4 regions of the Pseudomonas sp. LBUM1640 genome follow, and region 1 is predicted to be linked to each of the others. Evidence: predicted binding sites of a transcription regulator. Region 1 holds the regulator's gene; each other region holds the start of a gene.
The links. The regulator FliA, encoded in region 1, starts transcription of late flagellar genes. The targets are predictions, from matches to a motif close to CTAAAGTTTNNNNNNNNNNNGCCGNTAA.

Region 1 (5,781 bases):
TCAACGCGCACGGTGGTTTCGGCTTCACTGGCAGGTTTTTCGGCCACCGGCGCCGCCGCAGCACGCGCAGGCGCCGGGGCGGCCGCTGGAGCTGGAGCTGGAGCAGGTTTGGCGGCAGCAGCAGGTGCGGCGGCCTTGGCCGGCGCGGGTTTCTGCGCGACAGGTGTGGCGGTCGCCGCAGCGGCCGGGGCCACCTCGGTGAACTTGCCTTTGCCATGCAATTCGTCGAGCAGGGCTTCGAATTCGTGATCCGAGATCAGCCCGTCGCCAGCAGGTGCTGCACTGGCAGGTGGCGCACTGGCGGCTGGCGCTGCGGCGGTCGCGGCAACTTCCGGCAAGGCATCGGCAGCAAACGTGCCCTTGCCGTGCAGTTGGTCAAGCAACGCTTCGAATTCGTCGTCGGTGATGTCGGTGCTGGTAGCAGCAGCCGGCGCGGGCGCAGCAGCGGCAGGTGCCACCGCGTCGGCGGCGAACTGGCCTTTGCCATGCAACTGGTCGAGCAAGGACTCGAACTCATCGTCGGTAATGTCTTCGCTGGTCGGCGTTGCAGGCGTTGCTTGCGGCGCAACTGCCGCTTGCGCCTCGGCCTTCACGGCGCTGAGGGAGTTGAGCAGCTGTTCGAACTCGCTGTCGGTCACGTCCGCTTCCGGCTCGGCCACTGGCGCCGCTTCCACCACCGGCGCAGCCGCGGTGTCAGCAGGTTCCGCCAGGCGCGCCAGGGCGGCCAGCAGTTCCGGGGTGGCGGCAGTGATCGGTGCACGTTCGCGCACTTCGCTGAACATGCCGTTGACCGCATCCAGTGCTTCGAGAATTACGTCCATCAGTTCCGAGTCGACGTGGCGTTCACCCTTGCGCAGGATGTCGAACACGTTCTCGGCGATGTGACAGCACTCCACCAGCTCATGGAGCTGGAGGAAGCCGGCGCCCCCTTTTACAGTGTGAAAACCGCGAAAAATTGCATTGAGCAGGTTCGCATCATCCGGGCGGCTTTCCAGCTCGACCAGTTGTTCGGACAGTTGCTCTAAAATTTCGCCGGCCTCTACAAGGAAATCCTGAAGGATTTCTTCATCGGCGCCGAAGCTCATGTGGGTGCTCCTTAGAAGCCTAAACTGGATAACAGGTCATCTACGTCATCCTGACCTGACATAACGTCTTCACGTTTATCGGCATGAATCTGCGGACCTTCACCCTTGGCGAGATGTTTTTGTGGATCTTTTTCCGAGAGGATCGCTTCGCGGTCATGTTCGATGCCGGCAAAACGATCAACTTGGCCGGCCATGAGCACCAATTTGAGCAGGTTGCTTTCCACTTCGGTGACCAGTTGGGTCACGCGCTTGATCACTTGACCGGTGAGGTCCTGGTAATCCTGGGCGAGCAGAATGTCATTGAGGTTGCTGGCAACCGTGCGGTTTTCCTGCTCGCTGCGCGACAAAAACCCGTCGACCCGACGCGCCAGTTCACGAAATTCTTCCGCGCCCACTTCCCGACGCATGAAGCGACCCCAGTCAACGCTCAGAGCCTGAGCTTCGGTGGCCATGCCATTGACCAAGGGCGTTGCGTTTTCCACCAGGTCCATGGTGCGGTTGGCCGCCGCCTCAGTCAGCCTGACCACGTAGGACAGGCGTTCGGTGGCATCGGTGATTTGCGAAATTTCTTCGGCCTGGGGCATATGCGGGTCAATCTGGAAATTGACGATCGCACTGTGCAGCTCGCGTGTGAGCTTGCCCACTTCCTGGTACAGGCCGCGGTCACGGGTCTGGTTGAGCTCATGGATTAACTGCACCGCGTCGCCGAACTGGCCTTTTTCAAGGCTTTCGACCAACTGGTGAGCATGCTTTTTCAGGGTCGATTCAAAATCGGCCTGCGATGATTCTTTATGCTCCATAGCTCCCCCGTGGCAGCATCAATGACCGATGCGTTCGAAGATTTTTTCGATCTTCTCTTTCAAGGCCAGTGCAGTGAATGGCTTGACCACGTAACCGTTAACCCCAGCTTGGGCGGCTTCGATGATCTGTTCACGCTTGGCTTCGGCGGTCACCATCAACACAGGCAAGCTGCGCAGCTTTTCATCGGCGCGCACGTGACGCAGCAAATCGATGCCGGTCATGCCCGGCATGTTCCAGTCGGTTACCAGAAAGTCGATGCTCCCGCTGTTGAGGATCGGAATCGCCGTAATGCCGTCATCCGCCTCGACCGTGTTGGTGAACCCAAGGTCACGCAACAGGTTTTTTATGATCCGCCGCATCGTTGAGAAGTCATCAACGATGAGGATTTTCATGTTCTTGTCCAATTCGACCTCCAAGCAGTCTTAAACGCGCCCAGCACCTGGACGCGCCATTTCAATCAACAGGCGTTACACAAAAAGGACTGCCCAGGGCACCACGGTACGAACCCGCGAAGGCGTGAAGCCTTCGCGGTAGCGTCTGCAGTGTCCCCACACTGCCTGTCAGCGCGCGCGCCACTCTCCCAATCGCCCCCGCAAGCGGGCTGCGCACTGGCTGTGCAACTGGCTGACACGTGATTCGCTGACCCCCAGGACCTCACCGATTTCCTTGAGGTTCAGCTCTTCGTCGTAGTACAGCGCCAACACCAGCCGTTCACGCTCCGGCAAATTGGCAATCGCTTCCGCCAACGCACTCTGGAAACGTTCATCTTCCAGATCGCGCGACGGCTCGAGATGTGCACTCGCGCCGTCCTCGTGCAGCCCTTCGTGTTCGCCGTCCTGCAACAGGTCGTCGAAACTGAACAGGCGGCTGCCCAAGGTATCGTTCAAAATCCCGTAGTAATCGTCGAGACTCAATTGGAGTTCGGCCGCAACTTCATGATCTTTAGCGTCACGACCGGTTTTTGCTTCAATTGCGCGAATTGCGTCACTGACCATTCGCGTGTTGCGGTGTACCGAACGCGGCGCCCAATCCCCTTTACGCACCTCATCGAGCATCGCGCCACGAATGCGGATACCCGCATACGTCTCGAAACTCGCACCTTTGCTCGCGTCGTATTTGGTCGACACTTCGAGCAAACCGATCATGCCGGCCTGGATCAGGTCTTCGACCTGCACGCTGGCTGGCAGGCGTGCCAGCAGGTGGTAGGCAATGCGCTTGACCAGGGGCGCGTAGCGCTCGATCAATTCGCCTTGGCTGTCACGTGCCGACTTTTTGTAAAGGTTGTAGCCGCTGGATGTCATAGCACCGGTCCTGCGCTCGTCTGATGCACCAATCGCTCGACGAAAAACTCCAGATGCCCCCGAGGGTTGGCAGGCAACGGCCAAGTATCGACCTTCTGGGCAATAGCCTTGAACGCCAGTGCGCATTTCGAACGAGGGAACGCTTCGTAGACTGCACGCTGCTTTTGCACAGCCTTGCGTACGCACTCGTCATAGGGAACTGCGCCAACGTATTGTAAGGCGACATCGAGGAAGCGATCCGTGACCTTGGTCAACTTGGCGAACAGGTTTCGCCCTTCCTGCGGGCTTTGGGCCATGTTGGCCAGCACGCGGAAGCGGTTCATGCCGTAGTCACGGTTAAGCAGTTTGATCAGCGCGTACGCGTCGGTGATCGAGGTGGGTTCGTCGCAGACCACCAGCAGCACTTCTTGCGCTGCGCGTACGAAGCTGACCACGGACTCGCCGATGCCGGCGGCGGTGTCGATCACCAGCACGTCGAGGTTGTCGCCGATATCGCTGAAGGCCTGGATCAGGCCGGCATGCTGCGCCGGGCTCAGGTGCACCATGCTCTGGGTGCCCGAGGCGGCCGGCACGATGCGAATGCCACCGGGGCCTTGCAGCAGCACATCGCGCAGCTCGCAGCGGCCTTCAATCACATCGGCAAGGGTGTGTTTGGGTGTCAGCCCCAGCAAAACGTCGACGTTCGCCAGGCCCAGGTCAGCATCCAGCAGCATGACGCGACGGCCAAGCTCTGCCAGGGCCAGGGACAAATTCACTGACACGTTAGTTTTTCCGACGCCACCTTTGCCGCCGGTCACCGCGATCACCTGTACGGGATGCATGCTGCCCATTTTATTTCTTTACCTTGTCTTGCTTAGACGCAGGCTACATGGCTTGGCCGCGTGAATCGCTTGCAGACCATCGATGTAGATACATTTCACGGCGCTCATCCTGCCCTCACCCCACCCGTTTTGCGGGGTTGTGGTAAAGGTCGGCGAACATATCGGCCATCGCTTCCTCGCTAGGCTCTTCTTGCATTTGCACGCTGACAGCACGGCTGACCAACTGATGACGGCGCGGCAGATGGAGATCATCCGGGATCCGCGGCCCGTCGGTCAGGTAGGCGACCGGTAATTCATGACTGATGGCCAGGCTCAGCACTTCGCCCAGGCTCGCGGTTTCGTCGAGCTTGGTGAGGATGCAACCGGCCAGGCCACAACGCTTGTAGCTGTGGTAGGCAGCGGTAAGAACCTGTTTCTGGCTGGTGGTTGCAAGCACCAGGTAATTTTTTGACTTGATGCCACGCCCGGCCAGGCTTTCCAGCTGCATGCGCAACGCCGGGTCACTGGCTTGCAGGCCGGCAGTATCGATCAACACCACGCGTTTGCGCAGCAGTGGGTCGAGGGCATTGGCCAGGGACTGGCCCGGGTCGACGTGAGTCACCGTCACATTGAGGATGCGGCCCAGGGTCTTGAGCTGCTCCTGGGCGCCAATGCGGTAGCTGTCCATGCTCACCAGCGCGATATTCTGCGCGCCGTACTTGAGCACATAACGCGCCGCCAACTTAGCCAACGTGGTGGTTTTGCCCATGCCGGCAGGGCCGACCATGGCAATCACACCGCCCTCTTCCAGGGGTTCGATTTGCGGGGTGACGATCATGCGCGCCAAGTGCGCCAGCAACATGCGCCAGGCTTGGCGCGGCTCTTCAACTTCGGCGGTCAGCGCCAGCAGGTCGCGGGACAACGGGCCGGACAGGCCGATCCGTTGCAGGCGACGCCACAGGTTGGCCTGTTGCGGCTTGCTGCCTTGCAACTGGTTCCACGCAAGTGACCCCAGCTGCACTTCGAGCAGCTCACGCAGGCCATTGAGTTCAAAACGCATCGAATCGAACACGCGCTGATCGACTGCGGCGGCCGGGGCTGGCGCTGCAGGACGTGGCGGTTCTTTGAATGTCGGTTCAACCAGCGGCTCGGCAGCGGTCAGCGGCAGGCCGGCGAACAGTTGACGATTGGTGGTGGCGTCGCTGTCGCCGCGCATGCTCAGTTCAGCCTGGGCCGAGACAATGCGCGAGGCGGTCTTGCGCAGTTCGTCTTCAAGCTCCATGTTCGGCACGCGCGGCGCCAGGGCCGAGGGGGTGTAATCCAGCGCAGCCGTCAGCTCGACACCGCCGGCAATACGGCGATTACCGATAATCGCGGCATCGGCGCCCAGCTCATCACGTACCAGTTTCATGGCCTGACGCATATCGGCGGCGAAAAAACGCTTAACTTGCATATCCCACTACCTCAGCCATTGGGCCCTACTGTCGCGACGATAGTCACTTGCTTGTTGTCAGGAATTTCCTGATAAGCCAAAACGTGCAAATTCGGTACTGCCAGGCGTCCAAACCGCGACAACATCGCGCGGACCGGGCCTGCTACCAGCAGAATCACCGGGTGACCCGCCATCTCCTGGCGCTGCGCCGCTTCGATCAACGAGCGCTGCAGTTTTTCCGCCATGCTTGGCTCCAGCAGAACGCCTTCTTCCTGGCCTTGTCCGGCCTTCTGAATACTATTGAGCAATATCTGTTCCAACCTTGGCTCCAAGGTGATAACAGGCAGCTCAGACTCAATACC
Region 2 (5,781 bases), 3.3 Mb from region 1:
CCAGGCGGCCCGCTGGCCGGCATCGAGTTGCAGGAGCGCCTGGAATCCCACGCCTACATCCTGGGTGGCAGCAACTACGAGGCGCCGGCACAACTGGTGGGCGATTTCATCGCCGGCAAGCCGTCCACGGCCATCGGCAGTGTGGAACCGTCCTACAAGCCAGGGGTGTCGATGGGTGACTTGGCCCTGGCCTTGCCGGACTTCGCCATCGAAGCGATTCGTGAAGCACTGCCGGCGTTCGAGAAGCAGATCAAGGGCTACTCGCTGCACGATGCAGTGCTGACCGGTATCGAGACGCGCACTTCATCGCCGCTGCGGATTACCCGTGACGAGTCGATGCAGAGTTTGAACGTCAAAGGCCTGTTCCCGGCCGGTGAAGGTGCCGGTTACGCTGGTGGGATTCTGTCGGCGGGCGTTGACGGAATTCGGATTGCCGAGGCGTTGGCGCGGGATATGTTGGGTATTGAGGCCTGACACAGACCCTGAAAATACCGCAGTTCAAATGTGGGAGCGGGCTTGCTCGCGAAAGCGGTAGTTCAGTCGATGATTTGTTGACTGACAGTCCGCCTTCGCGAGCAAGCCCGCTCCCACATTGGGTTTTGGGTTGTTTCAGATATTGGCGCGCAGGATTGTTTCCGGCAACGGCTCGCCCCGCTCCACACTGGCCGCAACGGCCGCAATCAAGCCGTCCAGCTCATACCCTTGACCGGTGAGCCACGCCTGATCGTAGTAAGTGGTGGCATACCGCTCACCCCCATCACACAAAATCGCCACGATCGACCCCGACTCCCCCGCCGCTTTCATCTGCTGCGCCGCCACCAAGGCGCCAATCAGGTTAGTCCCGCTGGACCCGCCAACCCGCCGCCCCAGTCGCTCGGCCAGGTAATGCATGGCCGCCAGTGACAGCGCATCCGGCACCTTGACCATCGCATCAATCACCTTGGGCAAAAACGACGCCTCGACCCGTGGCCGGCCGATCCCTTCGATCCGCGAGCCGCAATCCAGGCGCAGGCTGGCGTCGCCAGTCAGGTAGTAGTCGAAGAACACCGAACGTTCGGCATCGGCGCATAACACGCGCGTGCAATGCTGGCGATACCGTACGTAGCGCCCCAAGGTCGCGGTGGTGCCGCCGGTGCCGGGGCTGGAAATCAACCAGCTCGGCTCGGGGTAATGCTCAAAACGCATCTGCTGGAAGATCGACTCGGCAATGTTGTTGTTCGCCCGCCAGTCCGTCGCACGCTCGGCGTAGGTGAATTGGTCCATGAAGTGACCGCCACTTTCCTTCGCCAACCGTTCGGATTCGGCGTAGATCTGCGTCGGATCCTTCACCAGGTGGCTCTTGCCACCGTAGAAAGCGATCTGGTCGATCTTCGCCTGGGAAGTCGTGGCCGGCATCACCGCAATAAACGGCAGGCCGAGCAAACGCGCAAAGTACGCTTCCGAAACCGCTGTAGAACCGCTGGACGCCTCGATCACCGGCGCGTCCGGTTTGAGCCAGCCGTTACACAGGGCATACAGGAACAGCGAGCGGGCAAGGCGATGCTTGAGGCTGCCCGTCGGATGGCTGGACTCATCCTTGAAGTACAACTCGATACCCGGCAAGCCCGGCAGTGGCAAGGGGATGAGATGCGTGTCGGCGCTGCGCTGAAAGTCCGCTTCAATGATGCGAATGGCTTCGCGGGCCCAGGTACGGTGGTCACTCATAAGGTGCGTCTCTCAAGATTTCAGCCCCAATTTTAGGGGGTTTCCTACACTGCACACAGATACAGTGACGTCTCAATTAGTCACACAATTGCTAGGCTCAAGCGCAACGTCCACTCTGCCTGTCGCTTATAACAAATAAGAATATAACTTTTGTTTTAACAACTAACGGTACGGGTTAGGGTAGCCACCTATTGAACCTGGATTGGAGAGCATCCCTTGCCTCTGCGTAGCACTTTCACCCGTTTCTTCCAGCTGGAAGCCGCCAGCGGTCTGTTGTTGATCGCCGCTGCCGCCCTGGCGCTGATCATCAACAATTCACCGTTGTCGCACCTGTACAACGCCTTTCTCGACGTACCGGTGGTGGCACAGGTTGGCGCGCTGAAAATCGCCAAACCTGCCCTGCTGTGGATCAACGATGGCCTGATGGCCCTGTTCTTCCTGTTGATCGGCCTGGAGGTCAAGCGCGAGTTGCTCGATGGCCACCTGTCCAAGCCCTCGCAAGTGGTCTTGCCGGGCGCTGCAGCCATTGGCGGCATGGTGGTGCCGGCGCTGATCTACTGGGCAATCAACAAGGACTACCCCGCCGCGCTTTCCGGCTGGGCGATCCCCATGGCCACCGATATTGCCTTCGCACTCGGCGTTCTGGCCCTGCTGGGCAAGCGCGTGCCGGTGTCGCTGAAACTGTTCCTGATGACGCTGGCCATCATTGATGACCTCGGTGCAATTATCGTCATCGCCGTGTTCTATTCAGCTGACCTGTCGGGCGCCGCCTTGGCGGGTGCAGGCGCTTGCTTGATTGCCTTGATCGCGATGAACCGCCTGGGCGTAATCAAGCTCGGGCCGTACTTGATCATCGGCCTGATCCTGTGGGTGTGTGTGCTCAAAAGTGGTGTGCACGCCACACTGGCGGGCGTAACCCTGGCCTTCTGCATCCCGATGCGCACCAAGAATGCCGAGCCGTCGCCGCTGATGACCCTGGAACACGCCCTGCACCCGTGGGTGGCCTATGCCATCCTGCCGCTGTTCGCGTTCGCCAACGCTGGCGTGTCCCTGACCGGCGTCAGCCTGGAAAGCTTCACCCATCACGTGCCCCTGGGCATCGCCGCCGGCCTGCTGATCGGCAAGACCGTCGGCGTGTTCGGCCTCACGTGGCTCGCCATCAAGACCGGCATTGCAGCCCTGCCCAGCGGCGCGAATTGGGGCCAGGTGTTTGGGGTGGCGATCCTGTGCGGTATCGGCTTTACCATGAGCCTGTTTGTCGGCTCCCTGGCGTTCGTACCGGGCGCCAGTGAGTTCGCAGGTGAAGATCGCATGGGGATTCTGACCGGGTCGATCCTCGCGGCGTGTATGGGTTACGCCGTGACAGCCATGGCGAGCCGCAAGAAAGCCTGAGCGCTCTGAAAGCCCCACAAAAACCCCCAACCGGTCGCCTGGTTGGGGGTTTTCTTTTTCTGAAGATGACACTTACTTCAAACGCCTAAAGACTTTCTGCTCGCCGCCGACTAGTGAATGTGGCGCTCCAACTGTCCCCGCCTGGGACACCGGCCGACACTGCTCCCCAACGCTTTCCAGCCCGAGCGAAAATCCCATGTTCCTGAGAAATATAAGAATCACCGCCAGAGCCTTCATCGGCTTCGCGGCTATTGCGTCGCTGAGTGTGTTTCTCGGTCTGTTCGCCCTCAAGCAGATAGGCGAAGTCCAGTCACAGGCTGCCGATATTCAGAACAATTGGATGCAGCGCGTCAGGCTACTGGCCCTGGCGAATGCTTCGCTCGATCGTTTTCGCCTCGGCGAAATGGCGCACATCCTGTCCTCAAGCGATGCCGACATGCAGACCTACGAAGACAAATCCGCCGGCCGCCTGAAAAGCGTCAAGGAACAGCTCGCGCAATATGCGCTGCTGCTGCGCACGCCTGAGGAAAAATCACGGCTGGAGGTGTTCAACCAAAGCCTGGATGCCTACGCGAAGAACCACACCGAGATGCTCAAACGCTCACGCTCAGGCGATAAAGCCGGCGCCCGCGACTTTCTCAACAGTATTCGAGAGAGCTATGAGCAGATGACCAAGAACTTCGATCAGCTGATAGATCTCGCCAACAAAGGCGCAGAACAGGCCGGCCGGACGTCCGAAGACGCTTACCGGCATGCCGTGAACGGTATCGCCATCGTTATCCTGCTGGTGAGTGCCGGCACAGTCTTGGTGGCATGGCTGCTGACCCGGAGCATTACCGGGCCGATCATTGAAGCGGTGCAGGTGGCCGAAACCATTGCCAAGGGGGATCTCACCCAGCCCATCAACCCTACGGGCAACGACGAGGCCACGCGCCTGCTGCGGGCGCAAGAAACCATGCGCAACAACCTGGTGCAGACCCTGCGGCACATTACCGGTTCATCCAGCCAATTGGCCGCGGCGGCTGAACAACTGAATGCGGTCACCGCCGAGGGTAGCCGCGACCTGCAGCGGCAACATGGGGAGATCGAGCAAGCGGCCACGGCCGTCACTGAGATGACCACCGCGATTGAAGAGGTCGCGCGAAATGCGGCATCGACCTCTGACCTGTCCCAAGAGTCGCGCAGCATCGCGTTGAAAGGCCAGCAGCGCATGGTTGAGGCGTTGAGTTCGATCCAGGCGCTGACCCGTGGGGTTGAAGTCAGCTCAGGTCAAGTCGGCGGCCTCGCCGAACAGGCTAAAGGGATCGGCAAGGTACTCGATGTGATCCGCACCATTGCCGAGCAAACCAACCTGCTGGCGCTGAACGCTGCCATCGAAGCTGCACGCGCCGGTGAGGCCGGTCGTGGTTTCGCGGTGGTCGCCGACGAAGTTCGTGCGCTGGCCCATCGCACCGCCCAATCGACGCAAGAAATCGAGCAGATGATCGGCAGCATCCAGGCCAACACGGCCAGCACCGTCAACACCATGCTCGACAGCAGCACCATGACCCAGCAAACCCTGGGGCTGGCCGAGTTGGCGCAACAGGCACTGGCGGACATTCTGGCGGCCAACGATGAGATCAACGACCGCAACCTGGTGATCACCACCGCGGCGGCGGAGCAAGCTGACGTTGCCCGGGCGGTTGATCGCAACTTGCTGAACATTCAGCAGTTGTCGATTCAGTCGGCAGAAGGTTCGACCCAGACGACTGCTGCCTCGCAATCCCTTGCCGGCCTGGCGCATGAGCTGAACACGATGGTGAAGCACTTTCAGGTTTGAAGGGCGGCTTTAAATTTCACAATGCATGGCCGACCGCAGTCTCTGTGGCGAGGGAGCTTGCTCCCGTTGGGCCGCGAAGCGGCCCCGCTCTGATGGCATTGGTTTAGCAGTGAAACGTGGCGAACTCTTAGGGGCTGTTAGTAGATCGTGCAATGGAACAGCGGTGTCCGACATAGTAGAGCTACAAATTTCATAGGCAGTCCCAGCCCATAAAAGCACAAAACCCCAACCGGTCACCCGGTTGGGGTTTTGTGCTTTTACAACTGACGCTTAACGCGTGACGCGGCTGGTACCGTCAACGGTCATGATGCGTACGCGGTCGCCGATGCGGAAGATTTCATTTTCCTGCACGGCTTGTACGTAGGCGCGCATGCTGCCGTCGTCTTCGCGGACGGTGATTTCCACGCCCTGGGTGCGGGTCAGGCCTTCTTCGGTGGCCGAGCCCAGCAGGCCGCCGGCTACGGCGCCGATCACAGCGGTGACGATACTGCCACGGCCGCCGCCGATGGCGCTGCCGCCAACACCGCCGATGACCGCGCCAGCAGCGCCGCCAATTGGGGTCTTGGTGCCTTCGATTTTCACCGGACGCAGGGATTCAATGGTGCCCATGCGAACGGTCTGTACACGGCGCGCCTCGTCACGGGAGTACGAGTCGCCGGTCAGACTCGAGGCGCAGCCACCCAACAGCAACGACAGGGTGGTAAAGCAGGCAACTAGTAAAACGGACTTACGCATAGCATCAACTCCAAAGGACAGGTATTCATTAGACGCCGCCGCTTGGCGCCTGTCACGGCAAGCACGTCAGAAAATTGCTTTCATTCAGCCTGAGTACAGACTGCCAGCACCAGAAAACTCGACGAACGGTT
Region 3 (5,781 bases), 1.8 Mb from region 1:
ACATTCCTGGCCGGTCAGAGCAGCGAGCAACTGGAGTCCGGGGAATCGGAACCGGTCAATAATGATGAGCTCCAAGCCGTCGGCCTACCCAACAGCGCTAAACCGTTTGACTTGGATCTCGACCCCCTGACGCCGCCCGGCACGTTCAATCCAAAACAGTTCACCGAGAACGCCCTGAACGCAGAGATGGACAAGCCCTTGAGGAAACTCTACGCGTTTGAGACCAGCGATCAGGGTAACGGCACCTGATACCCCGCGCTGCGCATTGGTCGCCAGTGAAATGGCCAGGCCTGAACGCAGGCGCTAAATGATCTGGAGGCTGCACCGGCGACCTGGCAGGTCGCCGGTGCAGGCGCGCCATGAAATGCCTGGTCGAAAACCCTTCGCCGTCCACAGGAACCCTTTTGATTGGATTCCCACGCAAGAGTATTCCTGACGCCCCGTCAGGTCTTTCACGATCAGCCTGAAGGACATACCGATGCAGTTACCCCTCGCCCATTCTCCCGCAACCCGTTCTCGCTACACGGCGTCTACCGAGCCGGACAAGCCCAAACCGTCACCCTATGACCCACCGTCCGACCTCACGCCAGGAATGAACGTGAGAACCCATACACTGCTTGAAAAGGATGATGTGAAGTTCAGTCGGGAAATCGCGTGGGCCAACGACGACCCCAAAAAAAATCCGAAAATCGTATCGAACCGGATCGTGGTGGAAACCGGCGACGGCGCAGACCAGATCCACGTGCGCAATTGGCCGGGCGACAAGCTGCAGTTCACCGTCAATGGCAAGTCGTACCTGCTCGATGCCAAAGAAAAACAAGGGCCGGCACAGGGCCTCTGGTTCAAGACCAATGGCGGCAATGACTCGGTCATCATCGACGACGACGTCAAGATTCGCGTGGACATTGACGGCGGCGAGGGTGACGACTACATGCAGGCCGGTGGTGGCAGGACCCGATTCTATGGAGGACGCGGCAACGACTTCATGCGGCTGGGCAGCGGTCTTGGTTACGCCGAAGGCAATGAGGACGACGACACAATCATTGGGGGAACCGGCCATGCCGTGATGTACGGCAACAAAGGCCGCGACCGTCTGTTCGGTGGTTTGGGCCCCGCGACCAAGCAGAGCCACTTGGACGGCGGTGACGACGAGGACGAACTGTATTCAGGCAACGGACATAGCGTTCTACATGGCGGCAAGGGTGATGATCTATTGGTGGGACACGACCGCACGACGTTCTATACCGGGAAGGGCAACGACCGCATCTGGAATAATCGGCTCAAGGATCGCATTTACGCCGGTGCCAATGATGTGTTCGACCGCACTCAAGGCTCGGCGTTTACCGAGGTGAAACCGAGCAATGCCGGCGAGAAGGGTTTCGAGGTGCAAGGCGCGGAAGACTTCAAACAACACGTCGCCGACGATCTTGAGTTTTTCCGCAGTTCGCCTCTCGGTCAACAGACGCTCACCGAGATGGACAAGCTCGCCGTGGCAAATGGCGGCAAGGTCACTATCGATGAAACCAGCTTTGGCTCAAAGTATCAGTTTTTCAGTAACGAACTGGGTAATTGGACGCCTGAGTCAGGCAAACTCGGCGACTCGACATTCGGCAGTATTGTTAATGGCGCCCCCGGCTCTCCAGCAGACCTCGCCTGGATCGGTTATAACCCGGCAGCTATCCTCGAAAGCGCTGACGGCAACTACATGATAACGCCGGCAATCGCCCTATTTCATGAGATTGGCCACGCCTACAATGGCGCTACCGGCACCCACCTGTTGGGTGAGACCGTCGAACATCCAGCACCCGACAAACCGTTGCCCGTCAACAATCTTGAACGCCAAGTCGTGGGCTTACCCAGCGATGCAGAACCCTTTGACTTTGATAACGACCCCTCGACGCCTCCGAGTACGATCAACCCGAAACCGTTCACGGAGAACGGCTTGAACGAAGAAATGGGTAAATCGTCAAGACCCGCTTACCTATTCAAAAAAAGCGCCCAGGGACGCGGTATCTAATACACCGCAATACCTAAGCAACCGCGCCACCAACGGTTGATATACGTAGCGAGGCAGGCAACTGACCTCGCTACATGAAATTAAACAACGTTGCACCCTCGTACCTAAAGCTCTTCCTTCCCAGGCCGATAGCCCGATGAAGCTCTAACACAGCCGCGTCGATAATAAACGCTTCGTAAGGACGACCCCCATGCCCCCATTACGCTCCATCCAAACCCGCTACACCGTGTTTCTGGTGCTGTTCGTCCTGGTGCTATTTGTGTTGACCGTCGTGGGCATCGGCCAGTTGGTCGCCCCCACGCTAAAACACACCGAAGAACAAGTGGTGCTCAACCGCATCGCTGAAGTGGCCGTGCAGATCCAAGGCGAACTGAATAAGGTTCAGGCCCAGCAACGCAGCATCACCCAAACCATTCCCCTGCTCGACAGCGATGCCATCGACAAGGTGCTGCCCGGCCTGGTGGACCAGTATGGCGAGCTGAAGGTCTTCGGCGGCGGCATCTGGCCACTGCCCAACCAGCGCACCCCGGGGCGTAACAAACACAGCACGTTCTGGCACCGTGATGCCTCGGGCAAGCTGGCGGTCAACACCTTCTGGAACAGTGACGCCGCGCCCAACTATTACGACCAGAGCTGGTACAAAGGCGGCCTGGCCTCGCCACGCGGCCAGTGCGCCTGGGCAGCTGCCTACAAGGATGATGCCAGCCAGGAGCCGCGCACCAACTGCGCCATGGCGATCCAGCGTGACGGAGCGGCGTACGGCGTCGCCACCATCGACGTGACCCTGGGGTTCTTCAATGACCTGGTGGCCAGCAAGGAGAAAGACATCGGCGGGCAGATGCTGATCGTCGAGGGCGACGGCAAGATCATCAGCAACAGCACACGCCTCAGCGGCCCGGTGGTGTTGAAGAACATCAGCGAACTGGCCGGTACGTCAGCCTTTGCCGCCCAGGTCAGCAAGGCGCTTGCCCATCGCGACCAGGCGCTGCAGCGCAGTGAATTCGACAACCAGGGTGTGGCCAGCACCTTCTACATGCGCCCGATCGAGGGCACGCCCTGGTTCCTCGCCACCGCCCTGCCCACTTCGCTGATCACCGCCCAGCGCGATGACGTGCTCGGCACCCTGGCGATGCTGCAAGTTCCCATGGTGTTGCTGCTGGTGCTGTTGGCGTTCTACGCGATCCGCCAGTTGGTACAGCGCATGAAGTCGCTGAGAACCAATATCGACGCACTGTCCGCCGGCGATGCCGACCTGACGCGGCGCATCACCATCCGTGCCGAGGATGAAATGGGCGCAATCGGCCATTCGGTCAACCGCTTTATCATCTACCTGCAAAACATGATCGGTGAAGTGACCCAAGCTACAGGCGCGATGGCCTCGGGGCTTGAGCAATTGCAGCAAACCTCGGCGCAGACCAATCGGATTCTGGTGCGGCATGCCTCAGAGACAGACCAGACGGTCACCGCCATTACTGAGATGAGCTCCACCGCCGACACCGTTGCGCAAAACGCGGCTGAGACGGCGTCGTTCACCCAGCGCGCCAACGAACACGCCGACCGCTCCCGCGTCGTGGTGGGTGAAGCCTCCAGCAGTGTCAGCGCCTTGATCGGCGAAGTGGCCAGCGCCACCCACACCGTGGAAAACATGCGCCAGGACGCCGCGCGCATCACTGAAACCCTGGGCGTGATCGGCGCAATTGCCGGCCAGACCAACCTGTTGGCACTCAACGCCGCGATTGAAGCGGCACGTGCCGGTGAGCAAGGCCGTGGTTTTGCGGTGGTGGCCGACGAAGTTCGGGCACTGGCCGCACGCACCCAGGCCAGTACCTCGCAGATCAATGAGATGCTCGCGCGCCTCACCACGGGCGTGAGCTCGTCGGTGACGGCCATGGAAAACACCCAGGCCAGCTGCCAGTCGGCGGCGGATGCCACAGCACGGGTGAATACAGGCCTGGACGAAATGGCCGGCTCGGTCAGCCATATCAACAACCTCAGCACCCAGATCGCCACGGCCGCCGAGCAGCAAAGCGCGGTGACCGAGGAGATCAACCGCAGCATGGTGCAGATCCGCCATATGGTTGAAGAACTGGTGGAAAGCGGCCATGCCACTGAAACCAATACGCAAAGCCTGCTGGATGCCAATGGCCGGGTGATTGCGTTGATGAGCCGCTTCAAAGTGCGCTGATAAATGAGTGAAACACTCCCGTGCAAAACACGGGAGTGGGACTAATCTGACATCTCCTAGTGCAAAGTCTCGCCACACAGGAGGTGTGTCATGCACGCTGTAGAGCATTCAAGCCGCTTGGAGCGGATCAGCCAGGAACGCTTTATCGACGCCCCCATCGAGGTCGTTTACGACTACGTGACCCAGCCCGACCGCTGGCACGAGTGGCACCCCACCTCCCTCAGTGCCGACACCGGCACCACTGGCTCACTCCCGGTCGGCACCCGTTTCACCGAAGTCATCGACCTGCTGGGCGTGCGCGTACCCATGAGTTATCGCGTGCAGATTGCCCGCCGGCCAACCGAATTCAAGACCGTGTTCACCTCCCTGGCCGTAGATGGCTCCCTTCACTATTTCTTGCAGGCCCATCGCGGCGGCACGCTGTTCAAACGCGTATTGACCTACGAAACCGAACTGCAACTCGCCACCTTGCAGGCGCGCATGGTCGAACTGTCGGCCATTGCACTGGATCAGCTCAAGCATCGGCTGGAAAACCCTGCCTTCGTATAATTTGGAAACATTACTGAAACGGTGACTCACCTGTGGGCGCTGGCTTGCCTGCGATGACACCGTCATGATCGCCGCCATCTATTGGCTCCCTCCTACTCCCGAGACACTCCATGAAAACCACCGTGCGACTGGCCCTGCTTTCAGCCCTGCTCACCTCCAGCCTGGCCCAGGCTGCCGACCTGATCCCTATCGACGTGCATCGTGACGCCAACTGCGGCTGCTGCAAAAAGTGGATCAGCCACTTGGAAAGCAACGGTTTCAAGGTCGACGACCATGTTGAAGCCGACATGCGCGCCGTCAAGCAGCGCCTGGGCGTGGCGCCGCGTCTGGCCTCGTGCCACACCGCCGTCATCGACGGCAAGTTCGTCGAAGGCCATGTACCCGCCGAACACGTGATGGCCCTGCGCAAACGCACCGACTTGCTCGGCATCGCGGCACCGGGGATGCCGATGGGTTCACCGGGCATGGAAATGGACGGGAAGAGCGATGCGTATCAAGTCATCGGCCTGACCCGTGAAGGTCAAGACGTGGTAGTGGCCGACTACCCGGCCCATTAATCAATGCTCGCCGGTTACCTGGGGCTATTTTTCGCCGCCTTCGGCGCCGCCACGCTGTTGCCGATGCAATCGGAGGCGCTGCTGGTGGGCTTGTTGATCAGCGGGCATTACAACCTGGGCTGGCTGCTCACGCTCGCCACCCTGGGTAACGTGTTGGGCTCGGTGGTCAATTGGTGGCTGGGGCGCTCGGTGGAGCGCTTCAAGGACCGGCGCTGGTTTCCGGTCAGCCCCCGGCACCTGGAAAAGGCCCGCACGCACTACCAGCGCTGGGGGCATTGGTCGTTGTTGCTCAGTTGGGTGCCGATTATCGGCGACCCGCTGACCTTGGTGGCGGGCGTCATGCGCGAGCCATTCTGGCGGTTCCTGCTCATGGTCACGCTGGCCAAAGGTGCTCGATATGCAGTGCTGGCAGTGTTGACCCTGAGCCAGCTGGCGAACGCATAGGTGACGACCGTTGGTCGCAACTGTCATTT
Region 4 (5,781 bases), 370 kb from region 1:
TCACCCGGCGCCCCTGCATCCCGCGCCGATGGAGCCGCGATTCTTTATCAAGCGAGTGCCGCAGTCGTTAAGCACTGTATTGGGTGCAGGCGTGATCGTGGGCTCGTTCTATGGTCTGGCACCGCTTTATGCCTCCCAGCAAGGCCTGACGACTGAGCAGGTCGGTTTGTTCATGGGGTGCTGCATTTTCGCCGGCCTGTTGGTGCAGTGGCCGCTGGGCTGGTTGTCGGACCGTTATGATCGGGCATTGCTGATTCGCTGCTTCGCCGGGTGCCTGGCCGTGGCGGCGTTGCCGCTGGCGATCATGACTCAGGTGCCGTTGGAAGTGCTTTTTATCGCAGGGTTTTTGTGTTCGTTGGTGCAGTTCTGCCTGTACCCGTTGGCGGTGGCATTTTCCAACGACCATGTGGAAGGTGATCGCCGTGTGTCGCTGACGGCCATGTTGCTGGTGACTTACGGTATTGGCGCGAGTGTCGGGCCGCTGTTGGCCGGTGTGGCGATGAAGCTGTTTGGCAGCCATATGCTGTATGCATTTTTCAGCCTGTGTGCAGTGATTCTGGTGTGGCGTATTCGGCCGAAGGCGGTGACCAACCTGCATCAGGTGGAGGATGCGCCGCTGCATCACGTGGCGATGCCCGACAGCATGTCCAGCTCGCCGTTGGTGGCGTGCCTGGACCCGCGGGTAGACGAGGCGGTGGTGCAGGAGCAAATGCAGAACGCCGTCCCGGAGCCGGAGTCTGAAACTGACCCGCAACAACCCGCCGATGAGCCGGCTTTCGAAGGGCCGCCAGAGCCTCTGGGGCCGGACGAACACCCGCACGACTTGAGCAGGGCGCGCCCCTGAAAGCAAAAACGGGCAGCTCCCATCAGGAGCTGCCCGTTTTTTTTGCCGCGACCTTTAGTCTTTAAAGATCGTCGTCTTTGTCAAAGCGCCGCGCTTCACGCTGCAATTGGTACACAAAGCGCTCCACCTGGCGCTGCACCAAGCCGCTCATGTTGTGGAAGCGCACGCCGGCGAACGTGGTGTTGATCTTGTCTTCGAAGTGCAGGTAACGCAGTTCGACAGAGGTGGTCATGCTGCCGAAGGGCAGGGCGGCGATAAAGCGGTCGTAGACTTGGCCCAGTTGCAAACGCTCGGAGATGTCGCCTTCAAAGCGCAGCTTGCAGCCGGTGGCGGAGATATCCAGTAGTTTGCCGCTGACGGGGGCCTTGAGCTTTTCGCCGCCCAGCTCGATGTTGACCAGCTGTGCCAGCTTCAGCGCAGCGCGGAAGGCGTTGCGGCGCTGATGGTAGACCACCTCGTCGGGCATGCTGCCGGTATAGATGCGGTGGCCGCCTTTTTCGCTGATGGTCAGCGTGCCGTTGCTTTCCCAGGCGATACGCACGCCATCATGAAAGCCTTCGATTCGAAAGGGTTCGCCATTCTCAAGATAGCGTTCGCCGTCACGCGGAACCATTTCGTCCAGGGCCAGCGTCTTGCTGTCCCGGTCAACGTCTACCAGATAGCTTTGGAAGCGCTGGCTGCGTTCGTGGAAAGTGATGATCAGCGGATCATGGCTTTCTTGCAGCATCCGCAACGTGCCGGCGATTTCCAGAGGCGTGGTGAGCACCTTGGGTGGCTGCGGGGCATCTTCCGCATTAAGGGCGTTGAACACGGTTCTTCCATCTCCAGACAAAATACGACTACACGCAAGAACCGGCATTTTGCCAGCATGTAGCGCGCCTTGGATAGGGCGCGCTGTAAACCGGCGTCAGGCTTGGCTGCGGGTGCTTGGCTTGACCAGGCGTGAAGTGGAGCCTTGGGCGTTGTACAGGGCCGGAGGCTCTCCGCCGTGAAGTATGCGCAACTGGTTGGCGGTCGTCGCTTGCTGCAGCTGGATCGACTGACCGTTAAGCAGGTTGGCTTCCTGGCACTGGGCGAGCAATTGATTGAGTGCGGTGCTCTGCGTCAGCAACTGATCGCCAACCGAGGAGTGGCTGGCCAGTTGTGCGAGGCCGTCATGATCAGCCGGGAGGCCCAGGCTGATGAGAATTTCGCTGCGCTTCTTGCCATGCTGCTCCAGCAGCACGATCAGCGACTGTTTGCGCGCCAGGATTTCTTCCAGCAAGCGCATATCCCGGCCGTACAGGGCCAGGGACTCTTCTTTGAGCAGCTCGAGCAAATGTTGCGTCGGCGCCAGATCATCAATGATCAGTTGAAGCAAATGTTCGTCGTGGTGCATGGCTGGCCTTGGGTTTTAAGCGTCCAAAAGCCCTGCGCAGGCCTTTGCCTAGCGCTCGGCTTCGAAGTTAAGCAGTTTGCTGGCTACACGGTTGCTGTCGACTTTATAGCTGCCATCGGCGATTGCCTGTTTCAATTCGGCCACACGGGCTTTATTGACAACCGGCTGGTCGCGCAGCGAGTCAGTGACCTTCTGCAACTGTTGAGCCTCATTGCTCAGGTGTACGGATTCCCCGCTTTGGCTGGCGCTGGCCTGTTCTGCTTTGGCAGCAGGAGCTGGCTGGGCCTTGGCTTCCACGCTGTCCTTGGCACCGCTGGTGCGCGTGTTGCCGGGCAAAGCCGGGGTGTTATTCAAACGACTGAAATCGATGACCATGTTAAAAAAACCTCTGGGTATTTGGACGCTTGCCATGTTTTCGGCCATACCCGGACAAACTTTAGGCTCGATTGACAATAAACCTGCACGTGCGGATGTCTCACGCACAGTGTAGGAAAAGCAGGCGTCCTGTGCCAGTAAACTATAAAGCAACCTCGACTTGCCCGGGTGCCGTTACTTGCGCCTTGATCACCCGGTTGGAGTTGAGGTTTTTGACCCTGATCTGTTCGCTCATGCCGCCGTTGGACAGCGCTTCACCCGGCATTTTTACGGTCAGCCCGCCACTGCTGGCGGAAATGACCACCTGATCGCCTTTGCGAATCACCTCGGCCTGCTCCAGATGGACCAGAGTGATAACTTGGTCGGCGACCATTGGTCGGGTAAGTTTTTGCCCCACCGCCTGGTCAAGCGAGGTGAGGTAGCCCTGATTGATCAGGCTTATATCGCGTTCACGCATGGCCACGTCGTCGAAACCGATGATGCCGGTGCGTTTTAATGGCCGTGTCACCACCACCACATCGCGGAACAGTTTCACCTGTGCCGGTACGAACACAGTCCAGGGCGAAGCGCCTTCGCAGCGCACTTTGACTGTCACACGGCCGATGGGCTGGGCCGGGCTTTCCAGGGTGGCTGTCAATTCCTTGTCGCACATTGGCATGCGCAAGCGCGGGTCCAGTTGGTTGACCTGAATTTCATATCGCCCAGGCGTCTGTGTGGTTGCCAGATAATCTTCTACAGTGAACTCAAGAAAGCCTTGAGTGACGCCGATAAGGAGATCAGGCAGGGTGACATTATCTGCACGGGCCGTGGCGCCTGAGCCCACGGCAAACAAAGCCATCGTGACGCAGAGCAATCTGCAGTACCGTTGGAGGTTGGGGCGTCGGGAAACTGTCGTTTTGATATCCATGAATAATAAATAGCAAAGCTCGTGCCGTTTAGTGTTGGGTGCGCGTCGCACCCCCAAAGGTTTTAGCGTAGGAGTCTGGGCATGGCAGGAGTAATGGATTCAGTAAACCAGCGTACACAGCTGGTGGGGCAGAACCGCCTGGAGCTGTTGCTTTTTCGCCTCGATGGCAAGCAGCTATACGGCATCAATGTGTTTAAAGTTCGGGAAGTGTTGCAGTGCCCCAAGCTGACCATAATGCCTAAATCCAGCCCAGTGGTCTGTGGCGTGGCCAATATCCGTGGCGCAACTATCCCGATTCTTGACTTGGCCATGGCCACCGGTTCCGCCGGGTTGCAGGATCGCCAGAGCCCGTTTGTGATTATCACGGAGTACAACACCAAGACTCAGGGTTTCCTGGTGCGCTCGGTGGAGCGCATCGTCAACATGAACTGGGAAGAGATCCATCCGCCGCCCAAGGGCACCGGTCGTGATCACTACCTCACGGCGGTGACGCGGGTTGATAACCAGTTGGTGGAAATCATCGACGTGGAGAAAATCCTCGCCGAAGTGGCGCCCACCTCGGAATCGATCTCGGTGGGTGTCGTGGATGCCGAGACGGCGCACAAGGCTATTTCGCTGCGCGTGCTGACCGTGGACGATTCTTCGGTGGCCCGTAAGCAGGTAAGCCGTTGCCTGCAAACGGTGGGTGTAGAAGTGGTAGCCCTCAACGATGGGCGCCAGGCCCTGGATTACCTGCGCAAGCTGGTGGATGAAGGCAAGAAGCCGGAAGAAGAATTCTTGATGATGATCTCCGACATCGAGATGCCGGAAATGGACGGCTATACCCTCACGGCCGAGATACGCAACGACCCACGCATGCAAAAATTGCATATCATCCTGCATACTTCGTTGTCGGGTGTATTCAATCAGGCGATGGTCAAGAAGGTCGGTGCTGATGACTTTTTGGCCAAGTTCCGCCCTGATGACCTGGCATCCCGGGTAGTCGACCGGATCAAGGCAGCAGATCACGGCTAGGGGCTTTTTCCCTGGCGGTCTTACGATTTTAGAGGCGGTATCAGTGTCTACGGGTAATTTGGATTTTGAACAGTTCCGGGTCTTCCTGGAAAAAGCCTGTGGCATATTGCTCGGTGAAAACAAGCAGTACCTGGTATCCAGCCGTCTCAACAAACTGATGGAGCAGCAGGGCATCAAGTCCCTGAGTGAGTTGGTGCAGCGCATTCAGGGGCAGCCGCGCAGCGGGCTCAAGGAAATGGTGGTCGATGCAATGACCACCAACGAAACCTTGTGGTTTCGCGACACCTACCCCTTCGAGGTGCTCAAGAGCAAAGTGCTGCCGGAGGCTATCAAGGCAAGCCCGGGCCAGCGCCTGCGTATTTGGTCGGCTGCCTGTTCTTCGGGGCAGGAACCGTACTCGATCTCGATGTCCATCGACGAGTTCGAGCGCACGAACATGGGCCAGTTGAAGGCTGGGGCGCAAATTGTCGCCACGGACTTGTCCGGCACCATGCTCACCAACTGCAAGACCGGCGAGTACGACAGCCTGGCCCTGGGCCGTGGTTTGTCCCCGGAACGCCTGCAACGTTTCTTCGACCCCAAAGGGGCCGGGCGTTGGGCGATAAAGGCGCCGATCAAGAGCCGAGTAGAGTTTCGCTCGTTCAACCTGCTCGACAGCTATGCCAGCCTGGGCAAATTCGACATGGTGTTCTGCCGCAACGTGCTGATCTATTTCTCGGCCGAAGTGAAGAAAGACATCCTGTTGCGTATCCACGGCACGCTCAAGCGCGGTGGTTACCTGTTCCTCGGTGCGTCCGAGGCGCTGAACGGCTTGCCGGAACATTACCAGATGGTGCAGTGCAGCCCCGGTATCATTTACCAGGCCAAGTGATCGGCGTTTGAGCATAAAAAAACGGGAGGCCCCGCAAAGGCCTCCCGTTTTTTATGCGCGCAACGTTCCGACGGCGCCGCATCGGATGTAGTCAGGGCCGGGGTATCATTCGGATATTGCCAAGGATTATGGAGTGAGGCCCGTTGTTGGGCACCGTCGCGTTGAAAATACCTAGCCGCCCATCACCTGTCGTGGTGGCCGCGTAGGTTCCGTTCCCGGTTTGCGGCTGGGCTTGAGTGATGTTCTGTACGGTGGGACCGATTCGGGTGCCATTCATCGTCAGATACAAGGTCGAACCATCGCTGGTGGCCGCGCCGCCAATCACGACAAAGCTGAAGTCGTATGTGCGCCCTGCGATCATGGGTACGGCACGGGTGATGATATGGGCGCTG

Region 2: the regulator FliA is predicted to act here: its motif matches at 3,182-3,209, upstream of ACA065_RS07300 (methyl-accepting chemotaxis protein).
Region 3: the regulator FliA is predicted to act here: its motif matches at 2,122-2,149, upstream of ACA065_RS14065 (methyl-accepting chemotaxis protein).
Region 4: the regulator FliA is predicted to act here: its motif matches at 2,635-2,662, upstream of flgM (flagellar biosynthesis anti-sigma factor FlgM).

The regions. Positions count from the first base shown of each region.
Region 1 covers NZ_CP166816.1:4,947,320-4,953,100, forward strand. Annotated here, with positions in the region: gene ACA065_RS21700 (chemotaxis protein CheA) at 1-1,085, opposite strand, end outside; gene ACA065_RS21705 (protein phosphatase CheZ) at 1,097-1,885, opposite strand; gene ACA065_RS21710 (chemotaxis response regulator CheY) at 1,904-2,278, opposite strand; gene fliA (RNA polymerase sigma factor FliA) at 2,447-3,187, opposite strand; gene fleN (flagellar synthesis regulator FleN) at 3,184-4,017, opposite strand; gene flhF (flagellar biosynthesis GTPase FlhF) at 4,124-5,440, opposite strand; gene flhA (flagellar biosynthesis protein FlhA) at 5,452-5,781, opposite strand, start outside.
Region 2 covers NZ_CP166816.1:1,631,355-1,637,135, reverse strand. Annotated here, with positions in the region: gene ACA065_RS07315 (NAD(P)/FAD-dependent oxidoreductase) at 1-474, shown strand, start outside; gene ACA065_RS07310 (PLP-dependent cysteine synthase family protein) at 610-1,704, opposite strand; gene nhaA (Na+/H+ antiporter NhaA) at 1,921-3,096, shown strand; gene ACA065_RS07300 (methyl-accepting chemotaxis protein) at 3,293-4,915, shown strand; gene ACA065_RS07295 (outer membrane lipoprotein) at 5,186-5,650, opposite strand.
Region 3 covers NZ_CP166816.1:3,112,158-3,117,938, reverse strand. Annotated here, with positions in the region: gene ACA065_RS14075 (M91 family zinc metallopeptidase) at 1-249, shown strand, start outside; gene ACA065_RS14070 (M91 family zinc metallopeptidase) at 479-2,017, shown strand; gene ACA065_RS14065 (methyl-accepting chemotaxis protein) at 2,208-4,202, shown strand; gene ACA065_RS14060 (SRPBCC family protein) at 4,293-4,751, shown strand; gene ACA065_RS14055 (DUF411 domain-containing protein) at 4,862-5,308, shown strand; gene ACA065_RS14050 (YqaA family protein) at 5,312-5,752, shown strand.
Region 4 covers NZ_CP166816.1:5,321,019-5,326,799, reverse strand. Annotated here, with positions in the region: gene ACA065_RS23470 (MFS transporter) at 1-844, shown strand, start outside; gene ACA065_RS23465 (flagellar brake protein) at 906-1,655, opposite strand; gene ACA065_RS23460 (flagella synthesis protein FlgN) at 1,752-2,222, opposite strand; gene flgM (flagellar biosynthesis anti-sigma factor FlgM) at 2,271-2,597, opposite strand; gene flgA (flagellar basal body P-ring formation chaperone FlgA) at 2,740-3,504, opposite strand; gene ACA065_RS23445 (chemotaxis protein CheV) at 3,586-4,518, shown strand; gene cheR (protein-glutamate O-methyltransferase CheR) at 4,562-5,389, shown strand; gene ACA065_RS23435 (hypothetical protein) at 5,481-5,781, opposite strand, start outside.